2 regions of the Apilactobacillus micheneri genome follow, and region 1 is predicted to be linked to the other one. Evidence: riboswitches for the same ligand, from Rfam matches in the RefSeq annotation. Region 1 holds a riboswitch; the other holds the start of a gene.
What was found. A riboswitch is a leader RNA that binds a small molecule or an ion and turns the genes downstream of it on or off. The one in region 1 is predicted to bind lysine.
Positions count from the first base shown of each region.

Region 2: another riboswitch for lysine. It lies ahead of yjeM (glutamate/gamma-aminobutyrate family transporter YjeM); the one in region 1 lies ahead of DY123_RS00495 (amino acid permease).

Region 1 covers NZ_QUBI01000001.1:77,031-93,534, forward strand. Annotated here, with positions in the region: gene DY123_RS00435 (ATP-dependent Clp protease ATP-binding subunit) at 1-2,369, opposite strand, end outside; gene DY123_RS00440 (CtsR family transcriptional regulator) at 2,386-2,853, opposite strand; tRNA gene DY123_RS00445 (tRNA-Pro) at 3,030-3,103, opposite strand; tRNA gene DY123_RS00450 (tRNA-Arg) at 3,117-3,190, opposite strand; tRNA gene DY123_RS00455 (tRNA-Leu) at 3,214-3,299, opposite strand; tRNA gene DY123_RS00460 (tRNA-Gly) at 3,320-3,391, opposite strand; tRNA gene DY123_RS00465 (tRNA-Thr) at 3,395-3,468, opposite strand; tRNA gene DY123_RS00470 (tRNA-Leu) at 3,487-3,570, opposite strand; tRNA gene DY123_RS00475 (tRNA-Lys) at 3,592-3,664, opposite strand; tRNA gene DY123_RS00480 (tRNA-Val) at 3,667-3,739, opposite strand; gene serS (serine--tRNA ligase) at 3,957-5,240, opposite strand; gene DY123_RS00490 (deoxynucleoside kinase) at 5,519-6,160, opposite strand; gene DY123_RS00495 (amino acid permease) at 6,282-7,739, opposite strand; lysine riboswitch at 7,850-8,026, opposite strand; gene DY123_RS00500 (GNAT family N-acetyltransferase) at 8,068-8,559, opposite strand; gene DY123_RS00505 (lp_1002 family arylesterase) at 8,622-9,425, shown strand; gene DY123_RS00510 (phosphatase PAP2 family protein) at 9,462-10,130, opposite strand; gene DY123_RS00515 (sulfite exporter TauE/SafE family protein) at 10,288-11,121, shown strand; gene DY123_RS00520 (DUF1634 domain-containing protein) at 11,133-11,504, shown strand; gene DY123_RS00525 (threonine/serine exporter family protein) at 11,524-11,985, opposite strand; gene DY123_RS00530 (threonine/serine exporter family protein) at 11,995-12,750, opposite strand; gene DY123_RS00535 (metal-dependent transcriptional regulator) at 12,860-13,519, opposite strand; gene DY123_RS00540 (hypothetical protein) at 13,682-14,026, shown strand; gene DY123_RS00545 (cation diffusion facilitator family transporter) at 14,073-14,984, opposite strand; gene DY123_RS00550 (GNAT family N-acetyltransferase) at 15,076-15,612, opposite strand; gene DY123_RS00555 (hypothetical protein) at 15,747-16,145, opposite strand; gene DY123_RS00560 (DUF1003 domain-containing protein) at 16,158-16,504, opposite strand, start outside.
Region 2 covers NZ_QUBI01000001.1:295,002-311,505, forward strand. Annotated here, with positions in the region: gene rny (ribonuclease Y) at 1-250, opposite strand, end outside; gene DY123_RS01530 (alpha/beta hydrolase) at 415-1,383, opposite strand; gene DY123_RS01535 (helix-turn-helix domain-containing protein) at 1,485-1,907, shown strand; gene DY123_RS01540 (ammonium transporter) at 1,941-3,269, opposite strand; gene DY123_RS01545 (SAM-dependent methyltransferase) at 3,445-4,287, shown strand; gene DY123_RS01550 (hypothetical protein) at 4,517-5,041, opposite strand; gene DY123_RS01555 (hypothetical protein) at 5,051-5,440, opposite strand; gene DY123_RS01560 (RluA family pseudouridine synthase) at 5,526-6,413, shown strand; gene DY123_RS01565 (phosphoketolase family protein) at 6,477-8,867, opposite strand; gene DY123_RS01570 (GntR family transcriptional regulator) at 9,111-9,839, opposite strand; gene ybaK (Cys-tRNA(Pro) deacylase) at 9,943-10,446, shown strand; gene DY123_RS01580 (HD domain-containing protein) at 10,448-11,080, opposite strand; gene DY123_RS01585 (DUF1836 domain-containing protein) at 11,132-11,632, opposite strand; gene DY123_RS01590 (HAD-IC family P-type ATPase) at 11,685-14,036, opposite strand; gene DY123_RS01595 (aldo/keto reductase) at 14,123-14,977, shown strand; lysine riboswitch at 15,042-15,223, shown strand; gene yjeM (glutamate/gamma-aminobutyrate family transporter YjeM) at 15,387-16,504, shown strand, end outside.

The DNA of each region.
Region 1 (16,504 bases):
GTTCTTCTAATAGGACGAGCACCAAATTCAGGATTAAATCCTTTTTCAGCGATTAAATCAACAGCACTAGGAGTTACCTTAATATTGATTCCTTGTTCTTTTACACGAACAAGTAAGTCATTAGCCATTAATTTAACAATTTGTTGAACTTGTTTCTTATTAAGTTCATGGAAAATAATAGTTTCATCAATACGATTTAAGAATTCAGGTTTAAAGAATCTTCTCATTTGACTCTTAATAGTAGCTGACATTTCTTTATATTGATTTGCTTCTTGATCTTCTGACTCTGCACCAAAACCTACTGTCTTCTTATCACGTAAAGTTGTAGCACCTAAGTTTGAAGTCATAATCAAAACTGTATTTCTAAAGTCAACACGACGACCCTTAGCATCAGTCAAGTATCCATCATCTAAGACTTGTAATAATAGATTAAATACATCTGGATGCGCTTTTTCAACTTCATCAAATAAAACGACTGAGTAAGGATGTCTTCTAACTTTTTCAGTTAATTGACCGCCTTCATCATAGCCAACATAACCAGGTGCTGAACCAACCATGCGACTAGTAGAAGTTTTTTCCATATATTCAGACATATCAATTCGGATAATATCATCTTTTGATCCAAACATTTCTTCAGCTAAGTCCTTAGCTAGTTCAGTCTTACCAACACCAGTAGGTCCTAAGAAGATAAATGAACCAATTGGACGGTTTGGATTTTTCAATCCACTACGAGCTCTTCTAATAGCACGTGAAACCGCAGATACAGCTTCATCTTGTCCAATAATCTTTTTGTGTAAAATATTTTCTAGATTAACTAAGCGGTTAGCATCTGATTGCTTCATTTTAGTAACTGGAATTCCTGTCCATTCAGAAACAATTTGAGCAACATCTTCGCCAGTATCCTTTAGATTATAGTCACGATCTTGTTTAGCTTGAGCTTTTTTATCCTCTAGCTTAGATGCTTCAGCTTCAATTTCTAAACGAAGGCTTTGTTCTTGTTCACGAATCTTAACAGCCTCTTCAAATTTTTGACTTTCAATGGCTTCTTCCATTTTGTTCTTGTATTCATCTAATTTGGCTTCTTTTTCAGATAATTTATCTGAATCATCTAAATTATTGATTCTAACCATTGCAGCAGATTCATCAATTAAGTCAATTGCCTTATCTGGCAAGAAACGGTCACTGATATATCTGGTTGATAGGTCAACAGCTTTATCAATAGCTTCATCCGTAATCTTAACTTGATGATGATCTTCATATTTAGGACGAATACCTTGTAAAATTTGTTTAGTTTCTTCTTTAGTAGGTTCTGGAACATCAACTGTTTCAAAACGTCTTGCTAAAGCGCCATCTTTTTCAATGTGTTTTTGATATTCATTTAAGGTTGTAGCACCAATGGTTTGAATTTCACCACGAGCTAATGCTGGTTTTAGAATATTAGATGCATCAATAGCACCTTCAGCACCACCAGCGCCCATTAGTGTATGCAATTCATCAATAAATAGAATTACATGACCATCAGCTTTAATTTCTTGAATAATCTTCATTAAACGTTTTTCAAATTCTCCACGATATTTAGTTCCAGCAACTAAAGTACCCATTTCAAGCATCATTAAACGTTTACCAGAAATATCTTCTGGTACTTCTTTTTTAACCATTTTACGAGCTAATCCTTCAACAACAGCTGTTTTACCAACTCCTGCTTCACCTAGTAAAACGGGATTATTTTTAGTACGACGACTTAGAACTTGGACTACTCGTTTAATGACACCATCACGACCAATAGTAGGATCAATTAAGCCATCACGAGCTTGTTGAGTTAAATCAGTAGCTAATGAATCCAATGTAGGAGTTCCTGCTTTATTTTTAGATTCTCTAGAACCAGGGAATGGGATGTGTTTAGTATTGTCATTGGCAGAAACACCCATTTTACGTAATAAAACTGTTTTTACATTTGGAACTGAAGTTTCATTAGTCCCCAGGTTATTTAACAATCGATTAGATAAAATATCAGGTGTATCCAACAATGCTAATAGTAAATGTTCAGTTCCAATCTTGATAGAACCATATCTTTTAGCTAATTGTCCAGAAAGTGTAAGTACACCTTGAGACTTAGGAGAATATGGTAAATAAGTGTTCTTATCAGGATCCTTAAAGTTTCCATAACCAATTACAAGTTCAATTTCACCTTTGACGTCATCTTCAGAGACACCGCTTTGTTTTAATGCTGAATAAGCAATGCCATTTTTTTCAATTGTTAAAGCTAATAATAAATGTTCAGTACCAACAGCTTGGTGACCAAAAATTTTCGCTTGTTCTTGTGCTAAAATTAAAACGTTCTTTGCGCTTGGAGTAAAAATGTTATCCATAAAGTAGCCCCACTTTCTAGCTTTTGTATCTCAAATGATTCAATATTGAAACCATAATCTTAGCTCTAATTTCATTTTCTAATTCTTTATTGCCAATGGATAAAGTTTGCTTATCACTTGCAGCTGATAACAAGTCAGCTTCATTAACAGTAACTAATTCATTTGCTAACAATGTTCCAATCACTGCCTTACCTTCACGTTGAGATATTGAATCACCAATTGCATTAATCAGTGTATCCAAAATATCTAAATTATCAAGCAACTTAACCTTTTCAATTCTTATATATCCACCACCGCCACGTTTACTTTCAACAGTGTAACCATTTTGAATGGTAAATCTGGTTTTTATAACATAGTTAATTTGAGATGGAACTACATCGAAAAGGTTGGCAATATCAGATCGACTAATTTCAACTTTTTCGTCATTAGCCAATATTTTCTTTAAATACGCTTCAATAACATCAGACAGATTTTTACCTTGCATATAAATAACCGTCCCATCTTTGACTAATATTGACTTTTATTATACGTAGTTATTCTACAAAATAAAAGTATTTTGAATTATTTATAGACAAAAAATGAGAAAACAACTTTCCTACGTCATTACTCTCTTACAAAAGCAATTAATAGTCAAATCATTTTCTCAAAATAAAATTATTATCGGGAAGACAGGATTCGAACCTGCGACCCCCTGGTCCCAAACCAGGTGCTCTACCAAGCTGAGCTACTTCCCGAGGAAATAAAAAATGCACCCAGTAGGACTCGAACCTACAACCTTCTGATTCGTAGTCAGACACTCTATCCAGTTGCGCTATGGGTGCAAAATAAATTATATTCAGTTAAATGCCGAGGACCGGGATCGAACCGGTACGGTTATTACTAACCGCAGGATTTTAAGTCCTGTGCGTCTGCCAATTCCGCCACCCCGGCAGACATATTACAATATAAAAAGCGGAAGACGAGATTCGAACTCGCGACCCCCACCATGGCAAGGTGATGTTCTACCACTGAACTACTTCCGCATATGCCGACTAGATGATTCGAACACCCGACCTCTTCATTACTAGTGAAGCGCTCTAGCCAACTGAGCTAAGTCGGCAACATATGCTATGCATAATGCGGGCGAAGGGATTCGAACCCCCACTTCCATATAGAAACTAGAACCTAAATCTAGCGCGTCTGCCAATTCCGCCACGCCCGCAAGTTGCTTTTTTAATTGTAATGAGCCGTGGCAGGTTCGAACTGCCGACCCTCTGATTAAAAGTCAGATGCTCTACCGGCTGAGCTAACGGCTCAATGGAGGATACAGGGCTCGAACCTGTGACCTCCTGCTTGTAAGGCAGATGCTCTCCCAACTGAGCTAATCCTCCATGAGGTCATTCCGATAAGTTATCTCAACAAGACAACTATTTAATAATATCATTTGTTTTTTATAAAGTCAACAACTTTTTTAATAATTAATTAAATTGTTTATTTCAAAAAACTCAACAAAAAATATTATATCTAACATACAATGAATTGTCTACCCTTAATTTTAAATTTTATAAAAAAAGAGCAATCAATGATTGCTCTTTAAATATTATTAAACTAATTTTCTTTACTAATTTTCTTCATTCCATGCATATATGGTTGTAATACTTCTGGAATATCAACAGTACCATCTTCATTTTGATAATTTTCTAAAATGGCTGCAACTGTTCTTCCAACTGCAAGTCCAGAACCATTTAATGTATGAACATATTGTAATTTACCATTTTCATCACGGTATTGGATATGTGCTCTTCTAGCTTGGAAATCAGTGGTATTTGAACAACTTGAAATTTCACGATAACGACCTTGAGCAGGCATCCAAACTTCAAGATCATGAGTCATTGCAGCAGTAAAACTCATATCACTAGTAGTTAAAGTAATAACATGGTATGGAATCTTCAACAATTTAAGTAGTGATTCCGCATGTTCAGTAATACTTTCTAATGCATCCCATGAATCTTCAGGCTTAGTAAATTGTACCATTTCAACCTTGTTAAATTGGTGTAAACGAATCAAACCACGAGTATCACGACCAGCACTACCTGCTTCTGATCTAAATGCAGGTGTTAAAGCAGTAAATTTAACTGGTAATTTTTCAGTTGGAATAACATCATCACGATAATAATTAACCAGTGGAACTTCAGCAGTTGGAATCATAGTTAAATCACTATCAGCAATCTCAAAACCGGCCTTATTTTCTAAGAATTTAGGAAATTGACCTGTTCCATACATTGAAGCTGAATTTACCATGTATGGTGGTAAAACTTCAGTATAACCTGCTTTATCGTTTTGATCTAAATAAAAGTTATATACGGCACGTTCTAGTTTAGCACCTGCCCCCATGTAATATACAAAACGACTACCAGCAACTTTAGCACTAGCATCAAAGTTTAAAATTCCTAGCTTTTCGCCAATATCCCAATGATGTTTTGGTTCAAATTTAAAATTACGTGGTTTACCAATCTTACGTAATTCTACGGCACCTTCTTCAGTTAAGCTTTCAGGAACCCCATCTGCTGGAATATTTGGTAAATGCGCAGCTAAATCGTGTTGATCTTTTTCAGTTTTTTCTAGATCGGCATCTAATTGTTTAATATCAGCACCGACTTGCTTCATCTCATTAATAGCATCTGTTGCATCTTCTTTATTGCGTTTTGCTTCGGCAATTTTCTTAGATGCTTTGTTCTTATTAGCCTTTAAAGTTTCACTCTTAAGAATTAATTCACGGCGTTTTTCATCATATCCAATCAATTCATCAATAGTTTCAGCTTTAATCCCTCTAGTTGCTAATTTATCCTTAATAAAATCAGGATTTTGTCTAATCATTTTCATGTCTAACATAAGTAATACCTCCTAGTAATAGATAATAAAAAAGAAGGCCTCATCCAATTGGGACGAAGGCCTTCTTTTCGCGGTACCACCCAAGTTCTTAGTCATAACTAAACACTCGTATTGTGATAACGGTCACTTACCGTGTAGCATTACCTACCCGCTTTTCGTATGCCGGAAATTTCGACTTGTGATTTTCACCAACCATCACATCTCTTGATGTCTACTAATAAACATACATCGCGTTTGCATCTATAAATAATAATATTACATCTATTTTAGATAATCAACTATTTTAAATTCAATTCTTTTAACTTATTATCAATCTGCTGTAAAACTTTTTTACGATCATTCTCATTTTCAATAAAATCATATTTATCGCCATCAATTTGAATTTTTGGCGATTGGTCATAATTTTTATAAAAATTATTATAACGATCGTTTAAATCCTGATAATAATCATATAAACTTGGATCATTATCTACTTGTTCAAAACTACGTCCACGCTTTTTAATTCGTTTTAACATTGTATCAAATGAAATATTAATATGAATTAATAAGTCTGGGTTCTTTTGTAGTGATGAATTGGGAATTTCCTCCATCATATTTTCCAATAAAGAATCATAAATATCAGCTTCAGTTTCAGTAGCACGATTCATATCTGCATTCAATCTAAACATCAATGAATCTTCATAGATTGAACGATCCATCACGCTTAACTTTTCACTTTGTGCTTGTTCAAGGTTTTCAAATCTAGTATTCAAAAAATAAATTTGTAATAAAAAGGCATAACGTTTAGGATCTTTATAAAATAATGGCAAAATTTCGTTATCATCAACCGATTCATAATAGCCAGTCGAATCCAAATGTTCAGACAATAATCTAGTTAATGAAGTCTTTCCTGCTCCAATAGTTCCTGCTAGTACCAGCATGTAATTCTCCTTAAATAAATCAATAATATTTATATTTTAATACATAATTAAAAAAGTTACATTAAATATTTTAAACCAGTAAAAAAGATGCCCTATTCAAAATAAGAGGCATCCTTTAATTTTATTCTTTATCTCTTAAATCAGTAGGTGAAACATCTACTTTATCTAATGGGATAATCTTAGTATGATTTTTGAATTTATATGCAAAATATAAAATAAATACTAATGGTACTGAAATATAAGTAATTCCAATTTGTTGCCAATTAAAGTTTACAAATGAAGAGATATCTTGACCACAAATAACTAAAATACAAATAATTAAAGTAATAATTGGACCGGTTGGGAACCATGTTGCATGGTATTTTAGTTCATCTAAACTATGACCTTGTTTGATAAATGCACGTCTAAATCTAAAGTGTGAAAGTGCAATTCCAACCCAAGCAATGAATCCAGTTAAACCAGAAGCAGCTACTAACCAAACATAAATTTGTGGTCCAGCAATACTACTAATAAATGTAGCCAATGAAACTAAAGTAGTTGCACCCAAAGCAAGATAAGGAATTCCACGCTTGTTGGTACGTCCCATAATCTTAGGTGCATACCCTTCATGTGACATTGAATATAGCATTCTAGTGGAAGCATACATCCCTGAATTGGCTGATGAAATTACTGAAGTTAAGATGACCGCATTCATAATTGAAGCCGCTGCTGCTAGCCCTGCACGCTTGAAAACAATTGTAAATGGACTAATTGCAACGTCACTAGCACTTGATCCTAATAGATCAGGACTAGTGTATGGAATAATGGCACCAATTACAAAAATAGCTAAAATATAAAATAAAATAATGCGCCAAAAGACATCTTTAATTGCACGAGGAACTGCCTTACTAGGATTATCAGCTTCACCTGCTGTAATCCCAACTAGTTCTGTTCCTTGGAATGAGAACCCAGCAACCACAAAAACTGCTAAAATCATTGGAATGCCACCAACAAATGGTGCTTGTTTATAGTGGAAGTTAGATAACCCAATGGTATGACCACCCATAATACCAAAAATAGTTAAAATTCCTACACCTAAAAAGACGAAGATAGTAATAACTTTAATCAATGACATCCAAAACTCAGTTTCACCAAAAGCTTTAACTGATAAAGCATTGATTAACAATATTAGCGCTAAAGTAATCGCACTAAATATCCAACTCGGCATATTAGGTAACCAGAATTTCATTACCAAGGCAGCCGTACTAATATCAACTGCCACGGTAATTGCCCAGTTAAACCAATAATTCCATCCCATCGCAAATCCTAAAGCAGGATCTACATATTTAGCTGCATAAACAGAAAATGAACCAGAAACAGGTGTGTTAGTAGCCATTTCCCCCAAACTAGTCATTAAAAAGTAAACCATTAGTCCCATTAAGAAGTAAGCAACTAATGCTCCACCTGGTCCAGCTTGACTAATAACTGAACCTGAAGCAACAAATAATCCGGTTCCAATTGAACCTCCTAGGGCAATCATCGAAACATGTCTTGTCTTAAGTCGTCTCTTTACCCCTTTATCCTGTGAGTTTTCACTCATAATATGTCATCCTCTCTTATGATTCTAAGAGGTGCCATCAGAAAAATAACTAAAAAGGATCTCCCCTATATATAAGAAGAGATCCGTAATCAATCAAATTTTAATTATTGATCCTAGAAAGCACTCCGTAGAAAAACTACGACAGTCCTCAGCTTATTCAACTGAGCCCCAACTAATAGTTGATAAAGCAGCTATTAGTTTCGGCAAAATCCCCTTTCACCAATCTATATACATCACTTTATTGACAAAGATTGGTTATTAATGTCATTTGCGCCTCTTCTTAGATTTACTAAGTAATTATATAACATATAAGTTAATTAAACAATAACTATGATAATTTTAATTCGAATGTCTTATAACCATCATATTTATCAATTTGATGAAAGCCTAGTTTATTTAACACTTTCATTGAAGGCTCGTTATTTTGATTAACAGTTGCTTCAATTAAAGAAGCTTCGTCAAAATTTTCAAGAACTGCTGACAAAGCCTTTGTCATATAACCTCTTTTTTGATAATTATTATTCATGAAATAACCTAATTCCAAATTATCATAAACTGGTTCAAAATTTTCACCAATCTCGGGAAATAAATTAATTAAACCAATAACTTTCCCAGAATCCACTAATCGAATCACAAAAGTAACATGATCTTCATTTTCTGACTGGAAAAGCATTTTAGCTTTACTTTCATCTTTAACTGGTTCAAAACCAGTCTTTTTGGCTACTTGATCATTAGCAATCATTTCCCAATAATCTTTAAAATCATTAGGATTTAGGGTGTCTAATTTAATTTCACCTAAGTTAATATTTATATTCTTCAACAGACATTACCACCATTCTTGCGTTAAAATAATCACAGATATTATATATTTGAGGTGTAAATATGAAAATAATAAAAGAATCAATTCGTAAAAATTCAAACGCTTTTATTCAAGGATACCTTAGACCTGCAGATGTTGAAACTAATAATTTCAAACATCCCGCCATTATCATTCTTCCCGGCGGTTCTTATAACCACATTCCAATGGTCCAAGCGGAAAGTATTGCCTTAAATTATTCAGCTAAGGGATATCAAAGTTTCTTTGTTCGATATACCTTTGAACAAGAAGCACGCCCATTACTACCTAACCCACTAGTAGAATTAGCAAACGCTATTAAAATGATTCGTAAAAATGCTAGAAAATGGAACATTGACCCTAATAAAATTGTTATTTCTGGATTTTCAATTGGTGGTCACATTACCAGTCTATACAATGACTTTTATGATAGTAAGTGGTTAATGGATAAGGTAGATTTATCAGATGCTAAAATATTAAAACCAAATGCAGTGATTCTAAATTACCCAGTGACCGATTTAACACTTGGTTTTCCAGGCGACAAAGAAACTATCGATAACTGGGTTAGTGATCAAAAAGAACTAGCTGCTGCAGAACATGTAACTGATACTAATGCTCCTACATTTATTTGGCATACCGCAGATGATCCATTTGTGCCAGTTAATAATTCTTTAAAATATTCAATGAGCTTAAACCAACATAATATCGATAATGAATTACACATTTTTCACCATGGGCCTCATGGAATGGCATTAGCTAATTCAGTTACTGCTTGGAATGAAGCTTCCAATAATCCACACGTTGCTAAATGGTTTGATTTATCAAATGATTGGTTAAAACAAATTCTATAAAAAAAGCTGATATCAAAATGATATCAGCTTTTTAATTTATAAATATGAACGACGAACTGGACGCCAATGCTCTTTTAGGCGCTGAGCATATCTAACATAAAATGTTTCAGAAATTTGTACCCATGTATAAGCAACAAAGGCAGCTCCTAAAGTATCAGTAGGATAATGAGCATTCAAATAAATACGTGATGCCATCACTAACAATAAGAAAATAAAAGTTATAATTTGTATAAATAATTGCTTCTTCCAACTCTTAATCATTGGCACCAATACAATCCATATAATACTAATCACAATAAAGATTCCAAAAACATGTCCACTAGGGAAACTAAATCCAGTATCGGCTGCACTATGTAATGATGGACGTGGTCTTCTAACGATATTTTTAACAATAAAGGCAACAACATCGCCACCAATAATAGTGAATATTGACCATAGCGCAACAATTTTATTTCTAAATCCCCAAAGGAAAAATGCAATAATTAATATCCACACAATATCCATTTTAGGACTAGCTAATGTAGTCGATAAGTGCATCAATTGTTCTTTAAATCCACCTTGTGACTTCTGAATTGATCCGATAATAATTGAATCAATAAATTTTAAATAACCAGAATTCATAATCACTGAAATAGAAACAAATAATGATAATATTAATCCCAAAGTGATTTTGAATATTCTTTTATTATCCTTATCAATTATCATGAAACCTTAATCCCCCTAAAAAAGTTTTAAATTTAGTATAACATAGCTAATATATATGCATTCATATTTTAATAAAAATTATAAAAATCACTTTCAAAGGTATATAATTCAATCATTGTTATAATAAAAACAATTAAATACTTTAGGAGGCAAAATCATGATTGGAACAGTAATACTTATGATAGTCATTGGCCTATTTGCTGGAATTGCTGGTGCTATCTTAGGATTAGGTGGCGGAATTATCGTCACCCCCATTTTGACTTTAGCTTGTCATCTAGACATTAAATATGCCATTGGAGCTAGTGTCATCGTAGTAATTGCTACCAGTTCTGGATCAACAATCGCATATTTAAAGGATGAGGTCTTGAATCTTCGAGTAGCAATGTTTTTAGAAATTGCTACTACTATTGGAGCCGTTTCTGGAGCATTATTAACTGGGATTTTAGAACCAAAATATCTTTACATATTATTTGGATTGCTATTATTATTTTCATCATTCAACATGGCGCGCAAATTAATGAATAAAAATAAATCTAATCTTAGCAATAAAAATGATAAGATTGCTCAAAAAATGCGCTTAAACGGTAGCTATTATGATAAAGCTGAGCATAAACAAATTGACTATAAAGTTGAAAACATCCCTGGTGGTTTATCAGTAATGTTTGGTGCCGGATTAGCTTCTGGATTATTAGGGATTGGTTCCGGGGCTTTTAAAGTTATTGCTATGGATACATTTATGAAAATGCCATTAAAGCCTTCCAGTGCTACTAGTAATTTAATGATGGGAGTTACAGCAGCTGCATCTGCTACTGTTTATTTCTTTAATGGATCAATCTTGCCATACATTGCAGTACCATTAGCATTAGGAATTTTAGTTGGAGCAACAATCGGATCAAGAATCATGCAAATTTTACCAGCAAGATGGATTCGAATCTGTTTCGTACCAATACTATTGTATATTGGTATTAGCATGGTTATTAAAGGTTTCTAGGAGGTTAACAAATGAACAATTCTAAGCAAACCACTAAAGCAGAAATGAATGAAATTGAATTAGTAATTGGTAAAATCCTAAGAATTGGGGTTATCATATCAGCTGCAATTATGATAATTGGCCTACTAATGTTCCTTATTACTGGTAATTCTGGATATGCTGGTAATTATCATCCCTCATCATTTAAAGAAATTTTTCATGGCATTGTCCGATTAAAGCCATATGCAATTATGATGTTAGGAATATTTTGCTTAATTCTTACCCCTGTTTTACGAGTAATCGTTTCAATATATTCATTTTATAAAGAACATGATATGTTATACGTTTATATCACAACGTTCGTACTATTAGTCTTAATCTTTAGTTTCTTCTTAGGACAATAATAAAAAAGAGCAATGAAAATTATTTTTCATTGCTCTTTTTATTTGCTAAATTAACACGCCAACGAATGTATAGTTGGTTTAAAAATTCGGAAAATAGGAAACCAGAAGCAATTGCTCCTGCAATAAATACAACTTGGATTAAATTGGATTTAGCTAAAATAAAGTTACCAGTTGCCAATGATTTCATAACTTGATATGCCTGTCCTCCAGGAACAAGTGGTACTAAAGCTGGAATATTAAAAATAATAACCGGCATTTTTTTATAACGTGATGCAAAAATACTTAAAATTCCGACTGTAAAAGTTCCAAATAAATTGGCAAAAATATATCCACTTATATATGTATTAATGTAGAAATAAACAAGCCAACCAGAAACACTTACAATTCCACTCACATTCAGTGCTCGCTTAGGTAAATTAACTAATAATCCAAAACCAATTGTTGCTAAATAAACACAAACAATATTAATAAATAGTCCCAAATAAACACCTCATCCCATGATTTTAATTGCCATCGCCACACCAAATCCTAAAGCACAAGCACTCATGATGGCCTCAACTCCACGAGAAGGTCCTGAAATTAAATTTCCTGATAAAACATCACGAACCGCATTAGTAATAGGTACTCCAGGAACCAATGGCATTAATCCACCAGTAATTAAATCATCGGCACTATTGGCTAAATGCATCCTAATCATAACTATAGAAGCAAAACCAATAGTTAATGCAGATATAAATTCATTTAAAAATTTAATGGAAGTATATTTATCGATAACATTATAGACAAGCCAACCTAAAACTCCAATAAAAGCAGCTGCCCAAAAATCAAAAGCATTATGTCTAAAAACAATTTCCAAGGTTCCACTAACAACCGCAGCCCCTAGTAGTTCAACCCAAAATGGATATCTAGTTACACGCTTATCAATATGCTTTAATGAATGATAAAACTGGCCTAAAGTAATCAAACCAGCTTGAAATTGCCTAGAATAATCATTAACTACTGAAACTTTTTCTAAATCGAAACTACGTTTATCAATTGAAATAACTTGTGAACCCATATCAGGGCTAACTGTCATTATAATTCCGGTTAAAGTCACATAAGAACGGTTATCAGAAAAGCCCGCATTATGACAAATACGATCAATTGTATCGTTTACTCTAACCATTTCAGAACCATTTTCAATCATGATTTTGCCTGCTAATAAACAAGTTTCCACTACTAGTTTGCTTTTCCTTTTTTCATTCAAAAAATTCACCTACATTTTACGTAACAATAATATTATTTCAAATTATAACATGGATTATTTTAAGTGAAATAAAAAAACGAGTTTTAAGTGTTATCCACTTATCCTCGTTTTATTCGTTCGAATTCTTAATAAAAATATAATGTGATGCTTTATAACTAATTGCATTTTCTTGTTTATCAGTTAAATTTTGTACAGTAACTGGGCCTTCAAATGGTGAATGCTTAATGACTTTTAACTTATCACCAATATCAAGCTGAATATCGCCTAAATAAGTTAATAGATCATGATTATCGATGAAACGGTCAACGATTACCGTATCACCATCTTTAGCGTCATTTAGTAACAAATGGCTGTCTTCTTTATAGTGACCATCCATACTAGGAATTACTCCACCATGTGGACAATGAGTAGGATGACCAAGTTTATCATACATTGCTTTTAATAAACGATCACTTGTAACATGTTCTAATACTTCAGCTTCTTTATCTAAATCAGGAAGTGGATAATTTAATTCATTAACTAAAAAGCTTTCCCAAATACGGTGTTTTCTAACTAACACTTCAGCTAACTTAATCCCTTTTTCTGTTAAGTAGACACCGGAATAAGGTTCATGGTAAACCAAACCTTCTTCAAGTAATTTATTCACCATTTCAGTTACAGAGGCTGCAGCTATATCTAAACTGATTGCAATTCTTTTATTGGAAACTTTATCTTTAGTTCCACCTAGTTCAAATATAATTTTTAAATAGTCCTCTTTTTTTGGGGTCATTCTTATCAGCGTCTCCTAAATCAAAATCTAAATGCATTGGGTTTTAATATTTAATACTACAGCATTTAATACAATTTTACCATTTTTATTTAACTTTTTTTAATAAAAAATATATAATTGAGTTGTAAGTTACATAAGTTATAAGAAACTGGAGATGGAAATATGAGTGAAAAGTTATTCAAGTTCGATCAACTCAGCGAACAATCTCAAGAAAATAGTGTCAAAGGTTTCAGTAAATTCTTTGTCAAAATGTATCGAGATCGCAACATGGAACTAATTAGTCAAGATATTAATAATTCTTTCTTATGGGATATCGACCGCGAAGTATATCGTAATCGTTTTGAATCAATTGAACATGCTGCTAAAGATACTGTTAAATATTGCAGCAGAAATTATCGAGAAATTTTAAAAGATTTGGACATTAACTTTTTGGCTAATGGTACTTCTGAATTACCTTGGGAAGATTGGTACCAAACAAAATATGATAAAGTACCAGCTGGACTATAAAATAAAAAATCTCAACCTCCAAATGAGGTTGAGATTTTTTTATTAATTATTTAATGTCAGTACCACTATCATAAAACAAATCTTCTTTTTTACCACGCTCTACTTCAGCCTGTAATGTAACATGTTCAACATTGTATTTATCATGAAGTAATTTAGTAATCGGATCATATATTTTTTCAGCATCGCTAATCATCATGTCTTGCATATTAATATGAGCAGAAAACATAATACTATTTTCGTCAACTGACCAAATATGAACATGATGAACACCTGTAACTCCATCAATACTCAATAAGTCTTTCTGAATTGAATAGCAATCAATATGTGGTGCTCCTTGCATCAAAATTTTAATAGTCTTACTAATAATTGGGAATGTTTCAGAAATAATATATAGTGCCACAATAATAGTTACTAAAGGATCAATAATATTCCAACCAAATAATCTAATTAAAATTCCACCAATGATAATGCCAATTGATGCTAAAGTATCACTTAATAAGTGTAAATATGTAGCTCTAACATTCAAATTATTTTTCGAACCATGATTCAACATAATAGTTGAAATCAAATTAGCAACTGTTGAAACCACAGCAACAATTAACATCAAGTTTCCATTAATTTGTTCTGGTTTAAACAGTTTTGGAATTGCTTCAAAAATTAATACCGCCGAAATCATTAACAAGAAAATTGAATTTAAAAATGCTGAAATAATTTGAGCGCGCTTATAACCAAAAGTATTAAATTTGTTTTGTGGACGTTCACTAATACGATGTGCATAATAGCTGCCTACCACTGAAGCTGAATCACCTAAATTATGAAAAGCATCTGATAGTAGTGACAAACTTCCAGATAAAATTCCACCTATAAATTCAACTAACGTAATTAACGAATTTAAAACGGTCACAAACAAAAAGCGACTACCAGTCATCTGGTTTTGTTCTTCATCATGTGAATGCATTTAAACTCCCTCCTATCTATTATATTAATTATACAATAAATACATATAACAAAAAAAGGCCGCTTTAAAAGAAAGCGACCTTTTGGCATTTTTAAACTAATAATGGTTGTTTAATTAAACGTTCGTAGGCAAAATTTCTAACATCGGTGTTGGCAGTTGCAGAAATTGGAACTACCTTACCTGTTTCTACGAAACCAGCTTTTTTAATAACATGTTGCATCACTAAATTACCAGGATTAGTGTCAACACGAATACTATTAATACCATTTACATTTTTTACGACATCATAAATGGCTTCAAATAATTTTTGTGATAAGCCACGACCATGGTGGTGACTTGAAACAGCCACACGATGAATTGATACATAGGGGCCATTTGATAACCATTTACCATCTAAATGTTCATAACTGTTATCTTTGCCAGGAATGACGGCAGCGGTACCTAAAATTTCTCCGTCTTCTTCTAGTACAACAGTCCATTGGTTAAGAATATCATTCATTAATGAATCAGCATTAGGATAACCATTTTGCCATTGGTTAACACCTTGTTTAGCCAGTAAGTCCTTTCCTTCGAAAACAATTTGTTTGATTGCTGCAAAATCTTCGATGTGTGCTCTTCTCATTAACATGATCAAGCCCCCCTTTATCAATTTAATTATTTAAAACTCGATTTAAAGATAATATCACCATTTTAAATAAATGCAAAGGATTTTCTACTTTTTTATAAATAAAAAACATCCCATCAAAATGGAATGTTAATTCATTAATCTTCAAGCATGCGCCAATTACCTTCAGCTGCTTTAGAAATTTGATTGATAAAATGAAGCACTGAACTAGCACGCTTTACGTCATGTTCATTTAACTTGTTTAACCCTTTACCTGATGACATTGGTTGACCCAATGAAAAATCATTTTCTTGTAAATGACCTTCCGCAAAAGCAATTACCGTTTCACCTGATTCAATCTTGGTAATAATAAAGAACATTGAAAAGTCATCATTTTCTTTCATGTAAGCAGGCATTGCCCAAATGTCTTCTGCAATTTGTTGCATTTCTTCATTCATAAAACGATAGTACTTATGATTAGCTTCAGTAACAGGAGTGTTTAATACAAACATCATCTTACTAAAAGCTGGAGTTCCCATTTGGATATTGTCTTCCATTATCTTTCACCTCTAATTTTGTTTTTGTTGCTTTAATTGTACTTTTAATTTTATATTTTCATTTCTTAAGTTAGTTAGTTCAGAACGCACTTCACCTAAAATTTGTAGTTGTAATTTTTCAATTTCTAAATCGTGGGGCATTTGATTTTGAGTTAAATGATCTAACTTCGCATGCAAAATACGTAATTCATGTTCTGATTTTAAATTAACATGGAAATCATTCTCAGCATCTAAACGATCACGTTGGGCTGAACGATTTTGACTCATCATAATAATTGGCGCTTGAATTGCTGAAAAGCAGCTTAAAAATAAATTCAATAGTATATATGGATAAGGATCAAAATGAATGCCGAAAATGG
Region 2 (16,504 bases), 220 kb from region 1:
TACGAGTCTCATTTTCATATTTTTGTGTGTCAATTTCATCATTAGAGGTCTTAATATATTGATCAATATCATGCTTTTCTTTATTAGCGATATTATTACAATATTCTTCAACTTTGCGATTATCATATTCAAGATAGTATTTTGCCTTTATTTGTGCATTATTTATTTCATTATTCATTTTAAATTTATTAATCAATACACCAGCGATAATTCCTAATAACAAAAATAACGCAAATAATAAACCAACCAAAATGGCATCCCCCTTTCTAAAATTATTAATTACTTTTTATATTAAATTTAATTTAAAGTATCTATATACTCTTATTATCATAACATTTTAAAACCCTTTTTTTATAATAATAAACAATAATTTTATAAAAAATAAGCTATAAAATTAATTATAGCTTATCTATATTAGTTAAAATAACGATCTAAGAAAGATTTGATTGTTTTAACATATAATTCTGGATTAGTTTGATAAGATGCAGCATGTGGAGCATTTTTAACTAATAATAGTTTTTTAGGTCCCTTGGTTGCATTGTACACTGGATAAACCATTCTGGTAGGTACAAAATTATCTTTAGATCCATGAATAAATAACATTGGTTTATGATTCTTTTTAACTTGTTTCAGGGCAGAAGCTGTATACAAGCTATAACCAGCTCTAATATGAGTAATACCACTTAAAATTGGTACTAATGGCCATCTAGGAAAATCTGATAAATGATATAACTGTTTTGCTTCATGATTAATTTCATCTGAAGCACTAGTGTACCCACAGTCTTCAATATAAGCCTTCAATTGAGATGGTACAGATTTTTCACCAGATACCATCATGGTAGTAGCACCACCCATACTAACTCCAAACATAATCAACTGAGAATCCTTACCATTTTCTTCAATTATGCGACGCATCCATTTGATATAATCCATGCGATCAGGCCAACCATATCCTACGTAGTTACCTTGGCTTTGACCATGACCACGACTATCAGGAGTTAAAACATTATATCCCATTTGATGAAAGATATAAGCATATGGAGCCATTAGCTCTTTATTGCCCATATATCCATGTGCAATAATTACTGTTTTCTTTGTGGGTTTATCAGCTGGTAAATAGTTAGCAACTAGTTTGAGATGGTCAGTTGTCGACATTTGCGTCCAATGATATTTTTTAGCTGATTTATACCACTGATCACCTGGATAAAGTGGTGAAGATTTAGATATTTTTTTGTCTTTTAGGAAATTCTTCTTACCTGGCACCACTGCTACATGGTAGAAATATAATCCCGCTCCCAAAAAGCCAAAACACAATAGGAAAAAGAATATGCCTAAAGTAGTTAAGAAAATTTTTATTTTTTTACCCAAATCAAACCACTCCATTTAATTTAATATTATTTTGATTATATGTTGCATATTACTAAAATACAACTATCTAACAGGATTTATTATTTTAAGTTATACTATTATTAGAGGTGATTCAGTTGTTTCCAATAAGATTAAAAGCATTAAGAAAAGGCCAAAAAATTAGTTTAAAACAATTGGCAGAAAACTTGAATAAATATTCAAAAGATAGTAAACATCATAATACCCCTGCCCAAATTGGTAATTGGGAACGTGGTGTTAGGTCGCCATCATATTTAGAAATCAAAAAATTATCTTCATATTTTAATGTTAGCATGGACTACTTAATTGGTAGAACATCAATTCAACATTTCAATTTAGAGACTGTTTTAATGAGTGAAAATAAAATTACATTTAATGATCAAACACTGACTCATCATGATCGTTATGAAATTTTCCAATTAATTAATGTCTATTTGCATGGCAAAGATAACAATAATACAGAAAATAAAAATAATGAATATCAAGAAAGTTTAAATTTGGATTTAGATGACGATAAATAAAAAGATGATTTCAAGAAGAAATCATCTTTTTTGTTAATCTTTTGGTAAATTGGGATTATTTAAATGTCCAACTTGCCCTTTAAATTCATTAGCATTAACTTCAATATCTTTATTTTTATTAAATGCTCGATCATTAATTGAAACTGTATAATCTGCGTTTTCACCATGTTCGGATTGATCTAGGCCACGCATTTCTTCCTGCTTAGTTACACGCATTGGCATAACTAATCTTAATAAAGAAATAATAATTGAACAGGCAATTACAACAAAAATAATAGTGCCAAATGTAGCAATTAGTTGAATAAATACCATATGGAAACCACCATCATAAAATAAACCATTGGTAGTTACGGCCGAGTTAACTGATTTAGTAGCTAAAAATCCGGTTAAAATGCTACCAACAATTCCGCTAACTCCGTGGCAACCAAAAGCATCTAAAACATCATCTACCCCAATTTTAGGCTTCAAATAATTTACAAATAAATAACTAGCAAATGTAGCTACAATTCCAATCACAAATGAACCTGTAATAGTGACAAAACCAGCAGCTGGAGTAATACCCACTAAACCACATAATGTTCCTGTACATACGCCATCTAATTGTGGTTTGCCGACAAAATGCATATCTAGTAGCATCCAAACAAGCATTGAAGTTGCTGTTGCAACCGTTGTTGTCATAGTTGCTTGCATTGCAACATTGTTAACTGCTAATGCAGATCCAGCATTAAATCCATACCACCCAATCCATAAAATAGTCGTACCTAATAAAACCCAAGGTAAATTATAATGATGGGCATGGCGATTGCCTTTCATTCGCTTGCCTAAAAAGATAGATAAAATTAAAGCAGTAATTCCCGCATTAATATGAACAACGGTCCCCCCAGCAAAATCTAAAGTTCCTAATTTTGCTAAAATACCATTTGGCGACCAAACCATATGTACCATTGGATAATATAAAACAATTGACCATAATATAATAAAAACTAATAAAAATTTGAAATGAATGCGCCCAACAACAGATCCAACAAATAACGCTGGAGTAATAACCGCAAACATCATTTCAAAAATTGCATAAACACTAGTAGGAATCTTAGTGGGCATCAAAGTCTTTAAATCAATTCCGTGCATAAAAGGATTAGACAAGTTCCCAATAAATCCTCCAATATTACCAGAAAAAGATAAACTGTAACCTAAAATAATCCATAATAAAATTGCTAAACCAGTAATAATAAAAACTGATAACATCGTGTTAACTACATTTTTCTTTGAAACAAGTCCTCCATAGAAAAATGCTAAACCTGGAGTCATAAATAATACCAAAATACTTGATAAAAATACGAATGATGTACTAGCTAAATCCATTATTATCGCTTCCCTTATGTTTATGTAATGAATTATAACATTAAAAAAGGATAAATGTTAAAAATATTGAAATTTCGTTATTTTTTCGTAAGATAATGTTATAAGTTATTACATAAAATGTATTTTGCATCATTTGTTTTTTTCAAATACAATTAAATAGTTAAAGGTGGTTATTATGAATAAAAAACAGCTAATAAAAAAATTACGTAAAAATAAAAAAATAGTCAAAAAGCCCTCATATATTGAAAGAATGAAAAAATATAGAAAAATCTTCAGTGATTTTCCTGCCATCATTTTTTTAGTTAATAATATATTGGAAGCTAATCGACTTTTAAGATCAAATCAATTACCACAAGATTTGCCAGAATTAATTTTGCCCGATAATATTCAAGATGAAATTTTCCAGTTTGTTAATAATCAATACTCAATGAATGATCGTGAAGGTGACAAAGTATGGAATAAATATGTAGATCAATTACCTATCTTAGATAAAGATTTAAGGTCATTTCGTGATTATTTAGAAGCTGAGTATGGCATGTGGGCATATATATCAGCTCCATTTACAAATGGTATTGCTAAATATCTAAATGGTAAAAAAGCACTTGAAGTCATGGCTGGGAATGGTTATATTTCGAAGGGTTTGCGTGATGCCAGAGCAGATGTTATTTGTACTGATAGTATGAGCTGGCAAAAAGAAAATGAAACTGGCCATCATTTAGTAACTAATATTGAAAAATTAGATGCTAATGCCGCCTTTGATAAATATAAACATGAAATTGACGTTGTCATTATGTGTTGGTCGCCTGATGGTGTGGATATCGATTGGCAATTACTACAAAAAATTCGTGAATATAATAAAGATATTCAGCTAATAGTAATTGGTGAAAAGTATGGTGCTACTGATTCCAAATCATTCTGGGATAATGCAAAAATTATTAATTCAGACATCGCAAATGAATTAAATAAACATCATCGCCCGTTTGACTTAATTAAAGATCAATTATATTTTGTAAATTAAAATAAAAAAATCCCCCAACTTAATAGTTGGGGGATTTTTGTGGCATTTAGCAAATAAATGGATAAGTGGTGTTCACATCACCAGTATTATCAAACACGCTACAATACGGTAGCATTATGTGTCCCACATCAAAAACGTCACTTAATCATCATCTGATGAAAACAAACAAGTTGCGTGACCTTCTCGACTCATCGCAAATTAATTATAACATATTTTGAATTATTTTTTGCTAGATTTTTTTATTTTTAGTTGTTTTCTTTTTACCTTTAGAATCTTGAGCCAATTCTTTTTCAGCTTTAAGACGTTTTTCTTTATTTTCATCAATTGATGCTAACTGATCTTTAGACCAATCAGCTATTTTTTGTTCTAGCTTAACGTTATCAGAAAAATCATCTTGAGAAGATAATTCATCAATACGTAATTTAGAACGATTAACATCTGGTGATTCCACAATCATGTATATATTTAAGTCGCAATCTCCGTCGCCAGACATCATTTTACTAATATTTTTAGAATAACGATATGGTAAGTTAACAATACAATTTTGCAAGAAAAAGCTGGTTTCTTCACCTTTTACATGTAGCATTGCAGACGCTAAATGGCCCAAATTAACTTGTTCTTCCATAAATTTTAAAAGTGGTTGAAATGACTTAACTGGATTATTAGCTAAGTCGGCAGAGGTTACTTCAACAGTTTGCACCTCAAATTGTTCATCATTAATCTTATCAATGAATTCTTGTACACCCATTTTCATTTTTTACACCTATTTTTTCTTTATATTTCGTTTTACAATTCTTACATAGTCATTTTTTATACGTGGCCATGCAAGACGATACCAAAAGAGATTTACAATTACACCAATGATAGCAATTAAAATGGCACCAAAACGATGTAAAGCAGGCACATCAGGGCTTCTAAACATAGTATTGATAATTACAAATAAACTAAGTGTATAGATACCAATAATGACCCCTAAAAAATGATATGCAAACTTCCATCTAATGTAGCCTAAAACATTAAAACCAACATATAAAATAATTGCAATAATAATTGTTTTAAGTAAATCAGCACTATTTCCACTCATTAAAATATCGCATATAATAAATATTATTAATGATAATGCACTGACTAACGCAATTTTATGTTTATTCATATTCTCCTCCAGTACATTTTACTCATTTACACCTTATCACAACTTATTATATTTTACTAAAAAATTTTCAGAAAGCAGGCCTGAAATGCATAAGTGGACGTATCAAATAATAGTTCAAAATCTTAAATCGACTATTAGCATTAGAGAATATTTAAGCCAATATTTATTAATTCCTAAACACTTAATTTTTTCATTAAGAAAAAATCAAAGAGTAACTGTTAATAAAAAATATTTACCCATGAATTTTACCGTCAAAAATGATGATCATATTAAAATTACATTTATTGATAATGATTTCAACTTGCCAACCCAAAATTTATTGCCTGATAATAGTCAAAGTATCAAAATATTATTTGAAAATAACGATTTATTAGTAGTAAATAAAAAACGTGGTATCAAGACCCATCCTAACAAACCTAAGGAAATTGGCACTCTTTTGAACTTTTGTGAAGGATACCTAAATAAGTTCAATCAACACGCTTATATGATTCATCGCTTAGATCAGGAAACCTCAGGAGCCATTATAGTTGGTAAGAATCCTGCTGTTGTTCCAATTTTAGTAAGATTAATTAAGGACAAGACAATCCATCGTACATATTTAGCATGGGTTAATGGAATCTTCCATCAAAAAATGGGTAAAATTAATTTACCGATTGGTTATGACCAAACAGATAAAAGAAAAAGAGCAATAAACGGTCCAAATGCCAAAAAAGCATTAACTGAATATCAAGTTATAAAAGAATACAAAAACAAATCTCTAGTCGAAATTAACATCCAAACCGGACGCACCCATCAAATTAGAGTTCATATGCAAGCAATAGGCCATCCTATTATTGGTGATCCATTATATAATGAAAAAAGCAACGTCGATAACATGTTATTACACTCTTGGAAACTAAAGTTGATCACACCATATTATATGCAAACGAAAATTATGGTATCGCCTATTCCAGAAGAATTTAAAATTATATAACAAAAGAGCCGCATCCAAATGGATACGGCTCTTTTTAGGTTTTAAAAGTTAATTATTATCTAATTACTTTAATGGTTTCCATTGCCAATCGTTTACTTCTGGTAAGTCAGTACCAACTTCACGGATGTAAGCATTGTGCTTGTCAACCATGTCATTCATACGTTGTACGAATGAAGCACCCTTAACAGAGTATTCTGGAATATCATTTACAACTTCTTTAGCTAAGTCGTAACGATCTAATTGGTTCAATACACGCATGTCGAATGGTGTAGTAATGTCACCATTTTCACGGTAACCATGAACATGTAAGTTATGGTTGTGACGATCGAAGAATACATCTTTAACTAGACCTTCGAAGCCGTGGAATGCAAATACAACTGGCTTGTCAGTAGTAAATAGACGATCAAATTCTTCATCAGTTAAACCACGAGGGTCAACCTTAGGTGAACGTAACTTCAAGAAGTCAACAACGTTAATGTATCTGATCTTCATTTCAGGAAATTCATCGTGCAAAATTGAAATTGCAGCAAGACTTTCCCAAGTTGGTTCAGTACCAGCTGAAGCGATAACAACATCAGGTTCTTGACCTTGGTCAGTTGAAGCCCAGTCAATGTAACCTAAACCATTGTTTACAAGGTTAGTTGCTTCTTCAATTGAGAACCATTGTGGACGTGGGTGTTTTGAAGTAACAATTAAGTTAATCTTTTCTTCACTTGCGAATGCAACTTTACCAACAGCTAATAATGAGTTAGCGTCAGCTGGTAAGTATTCACGAATGAATTCAGGTTTCTTTTCAGATAAGTGAGTTAACATACCTGGATCTTGGTGAGTGTAACCATTATGATCTTGTTGGAATACAGTTGAAGTATCAACAAAGTTCAATGATGGGTAACGTTTTCTCCATGGTTGGTCAGCTGCTTTACGTAACCACTTGAAGTGTTGAGTTAACATTGAATCAACTACACGACCAAATGATTCATAAGTAGCAAAGAAACCATGACGACCAGTTAGAACGTAACCTTCTAACCAACCTTCGTCTTGATGTTCAGATAATTGTGAATCAATTAAACGACCATCATGAGCGATGTATTGGTCATTTGGTTCCATAATGTCTTCCATCCATTGACGGTTAGTTTCATTGAACACACCGTATAAACGGTTTGACATTGATTCATCAGGACCAAAGGCACGGAAGTTGTTAGGGTTTGCATCCATAACAGCACCTAACCAGTTTGACCATACACTCATATCTTCAGCGACTGTTTCACCTGGAGTTTTAACATCAACAGCAAATTTCTTTACGTCTGGTAAAACTAGAGGTTTAGGATCGATACCACCATTAGTGATAGGGTTTACTGACATACGACGGTCACCCTTAGGTGCTAATGCCTTAATGTCATCCTTGATAGTACCATCATCGTTAAATAATTCTTCTGGCTTGTATGACTTCATCCAATCTACAAGTAGATCAGCATGTTCCATGTTGTTTGAAGTAATTGGTAGTGGAACTTGGTGAGCACGGAATGAATTTTCAACGGGTTCTCCGTCAAGATTCTTCTTAGGACCAGTCCAACCCTTTGGTGTTCTAACAACAATCATAGGCCATACAGGTTCAGTTGCTGTGTCAGCAGTTTCGTTTTCACGAGCATTCTTTTGAATGTCTTTGATTTCTGGAATAACTTCATCCATAACTTTAGCCATTTTTTCATGGTAAGCCATGTGATCATCAAAGTCTTCTTCATTTTCAACGAAGTAAGCTTTCCAGCCCATACCCTTGAAGTAGTCAGATAATTCTTCATCTGACATACGTGACATGATAGTTGGGTTTGAAATCTTGAAACCATTCATGTTAATGATAGGCAATACAGCACCATCTTTAACAGGGTTGATGAATTTGTCTGAGAACCAACCAGCAGCTAGTGGGCCAGTTTCAGCTTCACCATCACCAATTTCAACAGCAGCAATTACGTCAGGGTTATCTAGGATAGCACCAACACCATGTGATAGTGAGTAACCTAGTTCTCCACCTTCGTGAATTGAACCTGGAGTTTCAGGGGCAGCATGTGATGCAACTCCACCAGGGAATGAGAATTGTTTGAATAATTTAGCCATACCCTTTTCATCTTGTGAAATGTTTGGGTAAATGTCTGAGTAACTACCATCAATGTATGAGTTAGATACCATAACTTGGCCACCGTGACCTGAACCTTCAATGTAGAACATGTTTAGGTCATATTTATTGATTGCACGGTTTAAATGTGCATAAATAAAGTTTTGAGATACGATAGTACCCCAGTGTCCAATTGGTTTAACTTTAACATCGTCTGATGTTAACTTGTTCTTTAATAATGGGTTATCTCTTAGATATAATTGACCTACTGATAAGTAGTTAGCAGTACGCCAGTATTTGTCTAATTCTTCCAAATATTGTTTGGAATCGAAATCTTGTGCCATTAATTAACACTCCTTTTTAATAAAAAACTATTGAAATTAATAATGGTTTACATAAAAAATCATCAACAAAATGGTTAATAATTTTTAATACAATGAATATAATAACTGGTTTTTATAAAAAGTCAACCTTTTTATAAATTGATACGGTCCAATTAATATAATTGTAATAAATCATTATTAATATCGTCATTATTATGAACGATTTATTAGTAATAGTCCAATATTTCTCACAAATTTTAACAATTAATCATCATTTAACATGACGAAAGTATTATATCTTAAATATTGATAATGAAGACGCATATTTGAAACTTCAAATGGCGTTCCATCGTCTAAGAAAAAGATTCCTTCCATCAATCCAACCGGTTCATTAGGCTTCAAATGAAGCAATTTTTGGTCTTGTTCATTTGATGGACTAGCTAATATTGATAAAAATGATTGTGTTACACGTTTATTAATCTTGTCTTCAACATAATTAAAAATAGAACCTGAAACAATTTGTTTACTTAGTTCTGGTGCAATCTTAATTGGAATGTAACCTGTTTCAATCATAAATGGCTTATCATCAAACAAGCGAAGCCGTTGAATCTCATAAACAAAATCACCCTCAGATAAGAAAAGATCTTGCTGAATTTCTTTACTTGCTGGAATAACTTTAAAATCTAATAATTTAATTTTCGGTGTTTTTCCCTGACTTTTTAAACTATCAGTAATTCCTAGATTAGAGCCTTCATAGTGAAAAATAGTTTGATTCTTCATATATAGTGGATTAATAAAAGTTCCAGACCCTCGTTTTTTAAAAATAATTCCATCATCAGCTAATAATTTAAGAGCTCGTTTTATGGAACTACGACTTACATTATATTCTTCACTTAGGCTACGTTCATCAGGAAGACGTTTATTAGGAAATTTATTGTTCACAATTTTTTGTTTCAAATCGTGCATAACTTTACGATAAACTAAATCAGCCATTGTTTACTCCTAACTCGAACAAATTTATTAAAATAAGTATAACAGATTTGTACATTAAATTTTAAACAAATAATATGCTAAAATATCTATTGAGGTGATTTGAATGTCAAAAAAGAAAAAAAAGAACAGCATTCATAAAACTTTAGTTGAACAAATTCTAGATAAAAATAAAATTCCATATAAACAATATACTTTTGCTACTCACGAAGAAGGTGACGTTAGACAAATGGATATTGAAGAAGGTGTTGACCAACATCGCGTTTATAAAACTTTAGTCCTAAATGGTAAAAATACTGGACCGGTTGTTGGCGTTGTCCCAATGGATGAACGTTTAGATGAAAAAAAGTTGGCTAAAGAATCCGGGAATAAAAAAGTAAATATGGTGCCACTTAAAAATTTACTAAAGACTACCGGATATGTGCATGGTGCTAACACCCCAATTGGAATTTATGAAAAATTTCATTATCCAGTTTATATTGATCAAGAAGCTAAGAAACAAGAAAATATTCTAGTTTCTTCTGGTCAAGTTGGTCGTTCAGTTGAAGTTAATGCTGAACAAATGATTAATTTAGTTAAAGGAAATTTTGCTGATATTCGTCAAAAATAGTTTATTGCCATTCATTTTTAAATTCATTTACAAAATTTTCCATATATTTTTTTCTTGGAGCCGCAAGTTTTCTTGCGGCTTTTGTATTCATTAAATCTGGTAATTTAAATAATTTTTCATAAAAATGATTAATCACAGTCGTATGCTTACGATATTCTTTTTTATCCATATTAGTGCGCGGTAATTGATTAGGATCATACATATTATCACCAAAATGGCCGCCAAAATAAAATGCTCGTGCAATTCCAATGACTCCGATTGCATCTAGGCGATCAGCATCTTGAACAATTTGGCCATTAATATCTAATTGATAATGATTATTTAGATTTTTGCTATAAGACATTTGTTCAATAATATTCATAATTTGATTAATATATTCAGAAGAAAAATCTAATTCAGATAATTTATCAATCACCAAATTTTTGTGTTTATTAGTGTCTTTAACCAACTTATCATCAATCACATCATGTAAATAAGCAGCAGCTAAAACAATCATTTGATTAGAGCTAGGAATCATATCTGATAATTTTTCTGATAGTCTAACGACACGCTTAATATGTGAAAAATCATGCCCTGTTTGATCATCTGCTAATTGTCTTTTTACGAAATCAGCGATTTCTTTTATCTCATTCATAAATAACATCCCTTTTATATAAATAAAAAAGAGTGATATGAAATCATCACATCACTCTTCATGCATCATATCTGAATAAATTTCATTCGCAATTAAACGATTGATAATTGTATCAGCAATTGCGTTTAATAAATGATCTGTATCATTATCACTAACTGGTTTTTCACCCTCATCAGCAATATGGTGTAGTTTTTTGACTAACATCTTAATAAACTCATCATATGCTTGTTTTGGAAATTGATTCTTAGTAATCTCGTCAATTCCTTGTCGAATATCCTTAATTGAGAAAACTGGTTTTAATAAACTAATAATAATAATATCGGCAACATGTACAGTTTGATACTTTTTCTTTACTGGTGAAAAAGTAGCTTTTTGTTTTACATAATTGTTTATCATCGATCTAGTAACCGTATCCATCCCTAGTGGTCCGATGGCTTCATTCACAACGGCAATTAATTGATTCATGTACAAATCAAACTTTGGTAAGTCTTCCCATTTAGGCAAACTTACACTTTTCATTTGCGTTTGCCATTTATTATATTGCTTATTCATATAACCACCTCTTTGCAATGATTATATCATATTATCTAGTCTTTAGAACTATTTAACCTAATTTACGTTTCCGATATTGGCTACAAAATTTAACTATTTTCGTAACTATTAATGTAACAACAAAGAATACTGGAATTGAAGTCCCTACAACCAGAAGAGCGTGTAAATTAATTGGATAATTTAATATCGATACCAATGAGAATACTTTATTAAAGAAGATAAAGATCATCGCAAAAATAACAATTGTTGGAACAATGATGGATAACTTAGTTCGATTAAATGGCTTTGAAACCATAAATAATGCTAACCAATAAATAAATCCAGTTACAAGAACACTTAATGTTGCTCGTTGTAGATAAGTAAAATCAACCCATTCTCCAATCAGCATAATCAATAAGACATACCCAACAATAGTAATTGCTGCTGGTAGTGCCACTTCATATATCTTCCGATAAAATTGATTAGTTACTCGTTGATAATTTGGTGAAAGTGCCAATAAGAAAGAAGGCAATCCTACCATAAATGTATTAATCGGTGTTAATTGAATGGGTTGAAATGGATAACTATATGCACTGAACATAAATAACACTGTTAGTGCTAAAGAGAACATCGTTTTAATTAAATATAATGAAGCTACGCTACTGATATTGTTGATTACTCGACGTCCTTCACCCAAAACATTAACCATTGCTGAAAAATTAGAGTTAATCAAAACAAAATCAGCAATTCCTTTAGTACTTTCACTACCAGAGGCCATAGCAACACCACAATTTGCTTGTTTCATGGCTAGCATATCGTTAACTCCATCACCAGTCATCGCCACGGTATGACCATTGGATTGATAAGCTTGAATTAAGCGTTTCTTTTGCTTAGGGGTCACTCTACCAAAAATAGTATATTTCTTTACTAACGCTTGATAATCAGCGTTATCTGATACTGTAGACATATCAACCAAAGCACTACTATTGGGAAGTCCTACACGATAACCAATATTGCTAACAGTTTTAGGATCATCACCTGAAATAATATTTAAATCAGTATCTTGATTTCTAAAATAAGCTAGTGTATAACGTGCATCGGAACGAATCTCATCACTGATTAAGACTAATCCTAGTAAATTAACATTATCTAGTGGTTGCTTTAATTCACCATTTACTTTTGCTAAGCATAATACTCGATAGCCACTCAAAGTATAACTATCAACTGTTTGTTGCAATTTGTTATCCATCTTTTTTATAACGAACTGTGGCGCACCCATTACATAATTACCATTATTAAATTTAGCCCCACTCCACTTTTTATCAGAAGAAAATGGAACACTTTCCACTAAATTCCAATTTGGATTATCAATGGATTTTTTGATTGCTAAGGAGGTTTCATTGTCATCCTCACTAGAGTAAACAATGCCTCCCAAAGCTGATTTCATATTTTCTTTTGAGGTTTGACCAATAGGCAAAACATCTTCAAATTTGAGATTACCGGTGGTGATAGTCCCAGTTTTATCCAAACAAATCGTGTCTACTCGTGCCAATGTTTCAATCGCTGATAAATCTCTTACCAGTACATTTTTCTTCGCTAATTTCATCGCTGATACTGCTAATGTAACTGAGGATAAAAGTACCAGGCCTTCAGGAATCATCCCAATCATGGAAGCAACTGTTCCTAGCAGAGCTTTATTAATATCATCGCCTGATAATAATTTGATTGCTAATAAAGCACTGCCTAAAGGAACAATAATAAAGGTAAGAATTTTAATAATACGGTTGATAGTATGGAGCATCTTACTATCAGACTTTTTATCAGTTTGGTTAACTTCTGATTCCATCCGATTAACAAATGTATCATTACCAACTTTAGCCGCTAAGATACGTGCACTCCCGCTTAGAACAAAACTACCAGAAGTAATATGATCTGAAGCTTTTTTAGCAATTGAATTAGTTTCACCAGTAATTTGTGATTCATCTACTTGTAACCCAGTTGCCGTTAAGATTTCACCATCAACTGGCACTTGGTCACCGTGACTAAGTAAAATTACATCTCCCAAAACAATTTGTTCAGGATCTATCTCCTGCACATTACCATCACGAACAACCTTAATCTTACTTTCAGACAAAATGGCCATCTTATCTAGTTGTCTTTTAGAACGAATTTCTTGAATACTACCAATTATAGTATTTGCCACGGCAATTATTAAGAACAATAAGTTTTTATAATCACCTGTATATAAAACCATTAACGCTAACACAATGTTAATTAAATTAAATAATGTTAATGTATTGTTTTTTAAGATTTGTGAAATGCTTAATGTAAAATCATGACTTTTATTATTGTGAAGACCTTTTGCATATATTTTACTTACTTCAGACTGGGTTAAACCCTTCTGGCTGTTTACTTGTTCTGCCAATATCTCACCTCATTTATGTTTTTTGATTGATTTTATTCATAACTTTGTCTTACTATTAAATTACTTTAAATCCAAGGAGGATCATTATGCCTAATTCAATTAAAGATACAATTAAATTAGCTGATGGGAACCAAATGCCAATGGAAGGCTTTGGAACCTACAAATTAGCAGATCAAGATACTATGGATGCAGCAATTAAAACTGCATTTGAAAGTGGTTATCGTTTATTTGATACTGCACAGTTCTATAATAATGAAGAACTACTAGGTAATTCAATTAAAAAGCTAAAAATTAACAGAAAAGAAATATTTCTTACCACTAAGATTCCTGAACCAAAACAAGGCTATCAATCAACTTTAGATGCAATTGATGAATCACTAGAAAAATTACAAACTGACTATATTGATTTACTATTGGTACACTGGCCAATTCACTCTCAATTTTTTGATACTTGGCGTGCCTTTGAAAAAGCAAAAGCAGAAGGTAAAGTTAAATCAATTGGAGTAAGTAATTATCATCAAACACACCTTGATTTATTATCAACTACAGCTGATGAAATGCCAGTAGTTAATCAAATTGAAGATCACCCATATCTTACTCAAGAACCAATGATTGAGGCTAATAAGCAAAGAAATATATTAACTCAAGCATGGAGTCCAATGGGTCGTGGAGCAACCTTAAACGATGCTACGATAAAAGACATTGCTGAAAATCATGGTAAATCTACTGCTCAAATTATTTTGAGATGGCATTTACAACGTGGAATTGCAGTTATTCCAAAATCCAGTAATCCTGAAAGAATCAAACAAAATGCTGATATCTATGATTTCAACTTATCAGATGAAGAAATGAAACAAATTAGTGCATTGGATAAGCAAAAACGTACTGGTGACGATCCAGAAATCGTATATGAAATTGAACACCAATATCCTACTCATTAATTTAATCATTTACCATTTGCATTATTAAAAATTAATGATAACATTATAAATGTAAATTAAATATATCTAAGGAAGAGGCGCAATTATTATCAGTAGACTTAAGTAATGGTTTAAGACATGTTGATATAAGTTGAAAGGAATAATTGCCGAAACTATTAATTTGCTTAAAGAATTAATTTGTTGGGACTTAGCTCAATAAGCTAAGAACTGTCGTAAGTAAACAACTTACGGGGTGCTTTTAAGGTAAACTAACGATAAAATAAAACGTTGATAATACTTTAAGGGGACTATTCCAATTTGAATAGTTCCCTTTATTTATTAACTTGGCAATTTATACCTGTGAATTATAAATATTTCAATTTGTTTTATCAATTAAAAGTATCTTCCTCATTGAAGGGAGTAATGTTTCATGGAAAACATGAAGAGTCAAAAGAAGATTTCTACAATGGGATTAGTATTAATTATCTTTTCCACCATTTTTGGAATCTCCAATTCACAAACAGCCTTTTATCAAATGGGCTATTCAAGTATTATTTGGTACATATTAGGGGCAATTTTATTCTTCATCCCCACTAGTTTAATGTTTGCTGAATATGGTTCAACTTTTAAAGATGCTCATGGTGGTATCTACTCATGGTTAGAACAAACTATTGGTAAGCGTTGGGCATTTATAGGTAGTTTTACCTGGCTAGCTGGTTGGGTCATCACATTAGTTTCATTAGTTACTAACATGTGGATTCCTTTAGCCGTTACTATCTCTGGTAAAGATACTACTGGTAGTTGGCATTTATTTGGTTTAGATTCAACCGCTACTATTGGAGTGCTGGGAATTTTAGTTATTATGTTTGTAACTTGGCTAGCTTCCCGTGGTATGAAATCTATTGCCGGATTATCCTATGTTAGTGGAATTATTGGGATTGTTGATTTAGTTATCTTTGTTGGATTATCAATCTTAGTATTAATGGCTAATCATGGCCAGTTCGCCGAACCCATTAATATGCATAATATGGTAGCTTCACCTAATCCTGCCTTTCAATCACCAGTTTCAATGTTTTCTTTCTTAGTTTATGCAGTCTTTGCATATGCCGGAATGGAAACACTAGGTAGTATTACCGATAATACTAAGAATCCTAAGAAGACATTCCCTCGTGCTGTTATCATTGCTACTGTTGTAATGACTGTTGGGTACCTTCTAGGCATTCTAATGTGTGGAATTAGTGCTAATTGGCTTCGTGATTTAGGCCATAGTGATATTAATTTAGGAAATGTTCGTTTCGCCCTACTAACTAATTTAGGGGTTGAATTTGGACATAACTTCCTACACTTAAACACCGGTCAATCATTATTAATGGGACAATGGGTTGCTAGATTTACTAGTTTAACTGGTTTCATCAGTTATTTAGGTGAATTTATCTTCTTAACCTATGCTCCAATTAAGTCATTTATTGAAGGTTCACCAAAGAAGTTATGGCCTAAGACTATGACTAAGCTTAATAAATTCGATGTTCCTGCCCATGCACTTTGGGT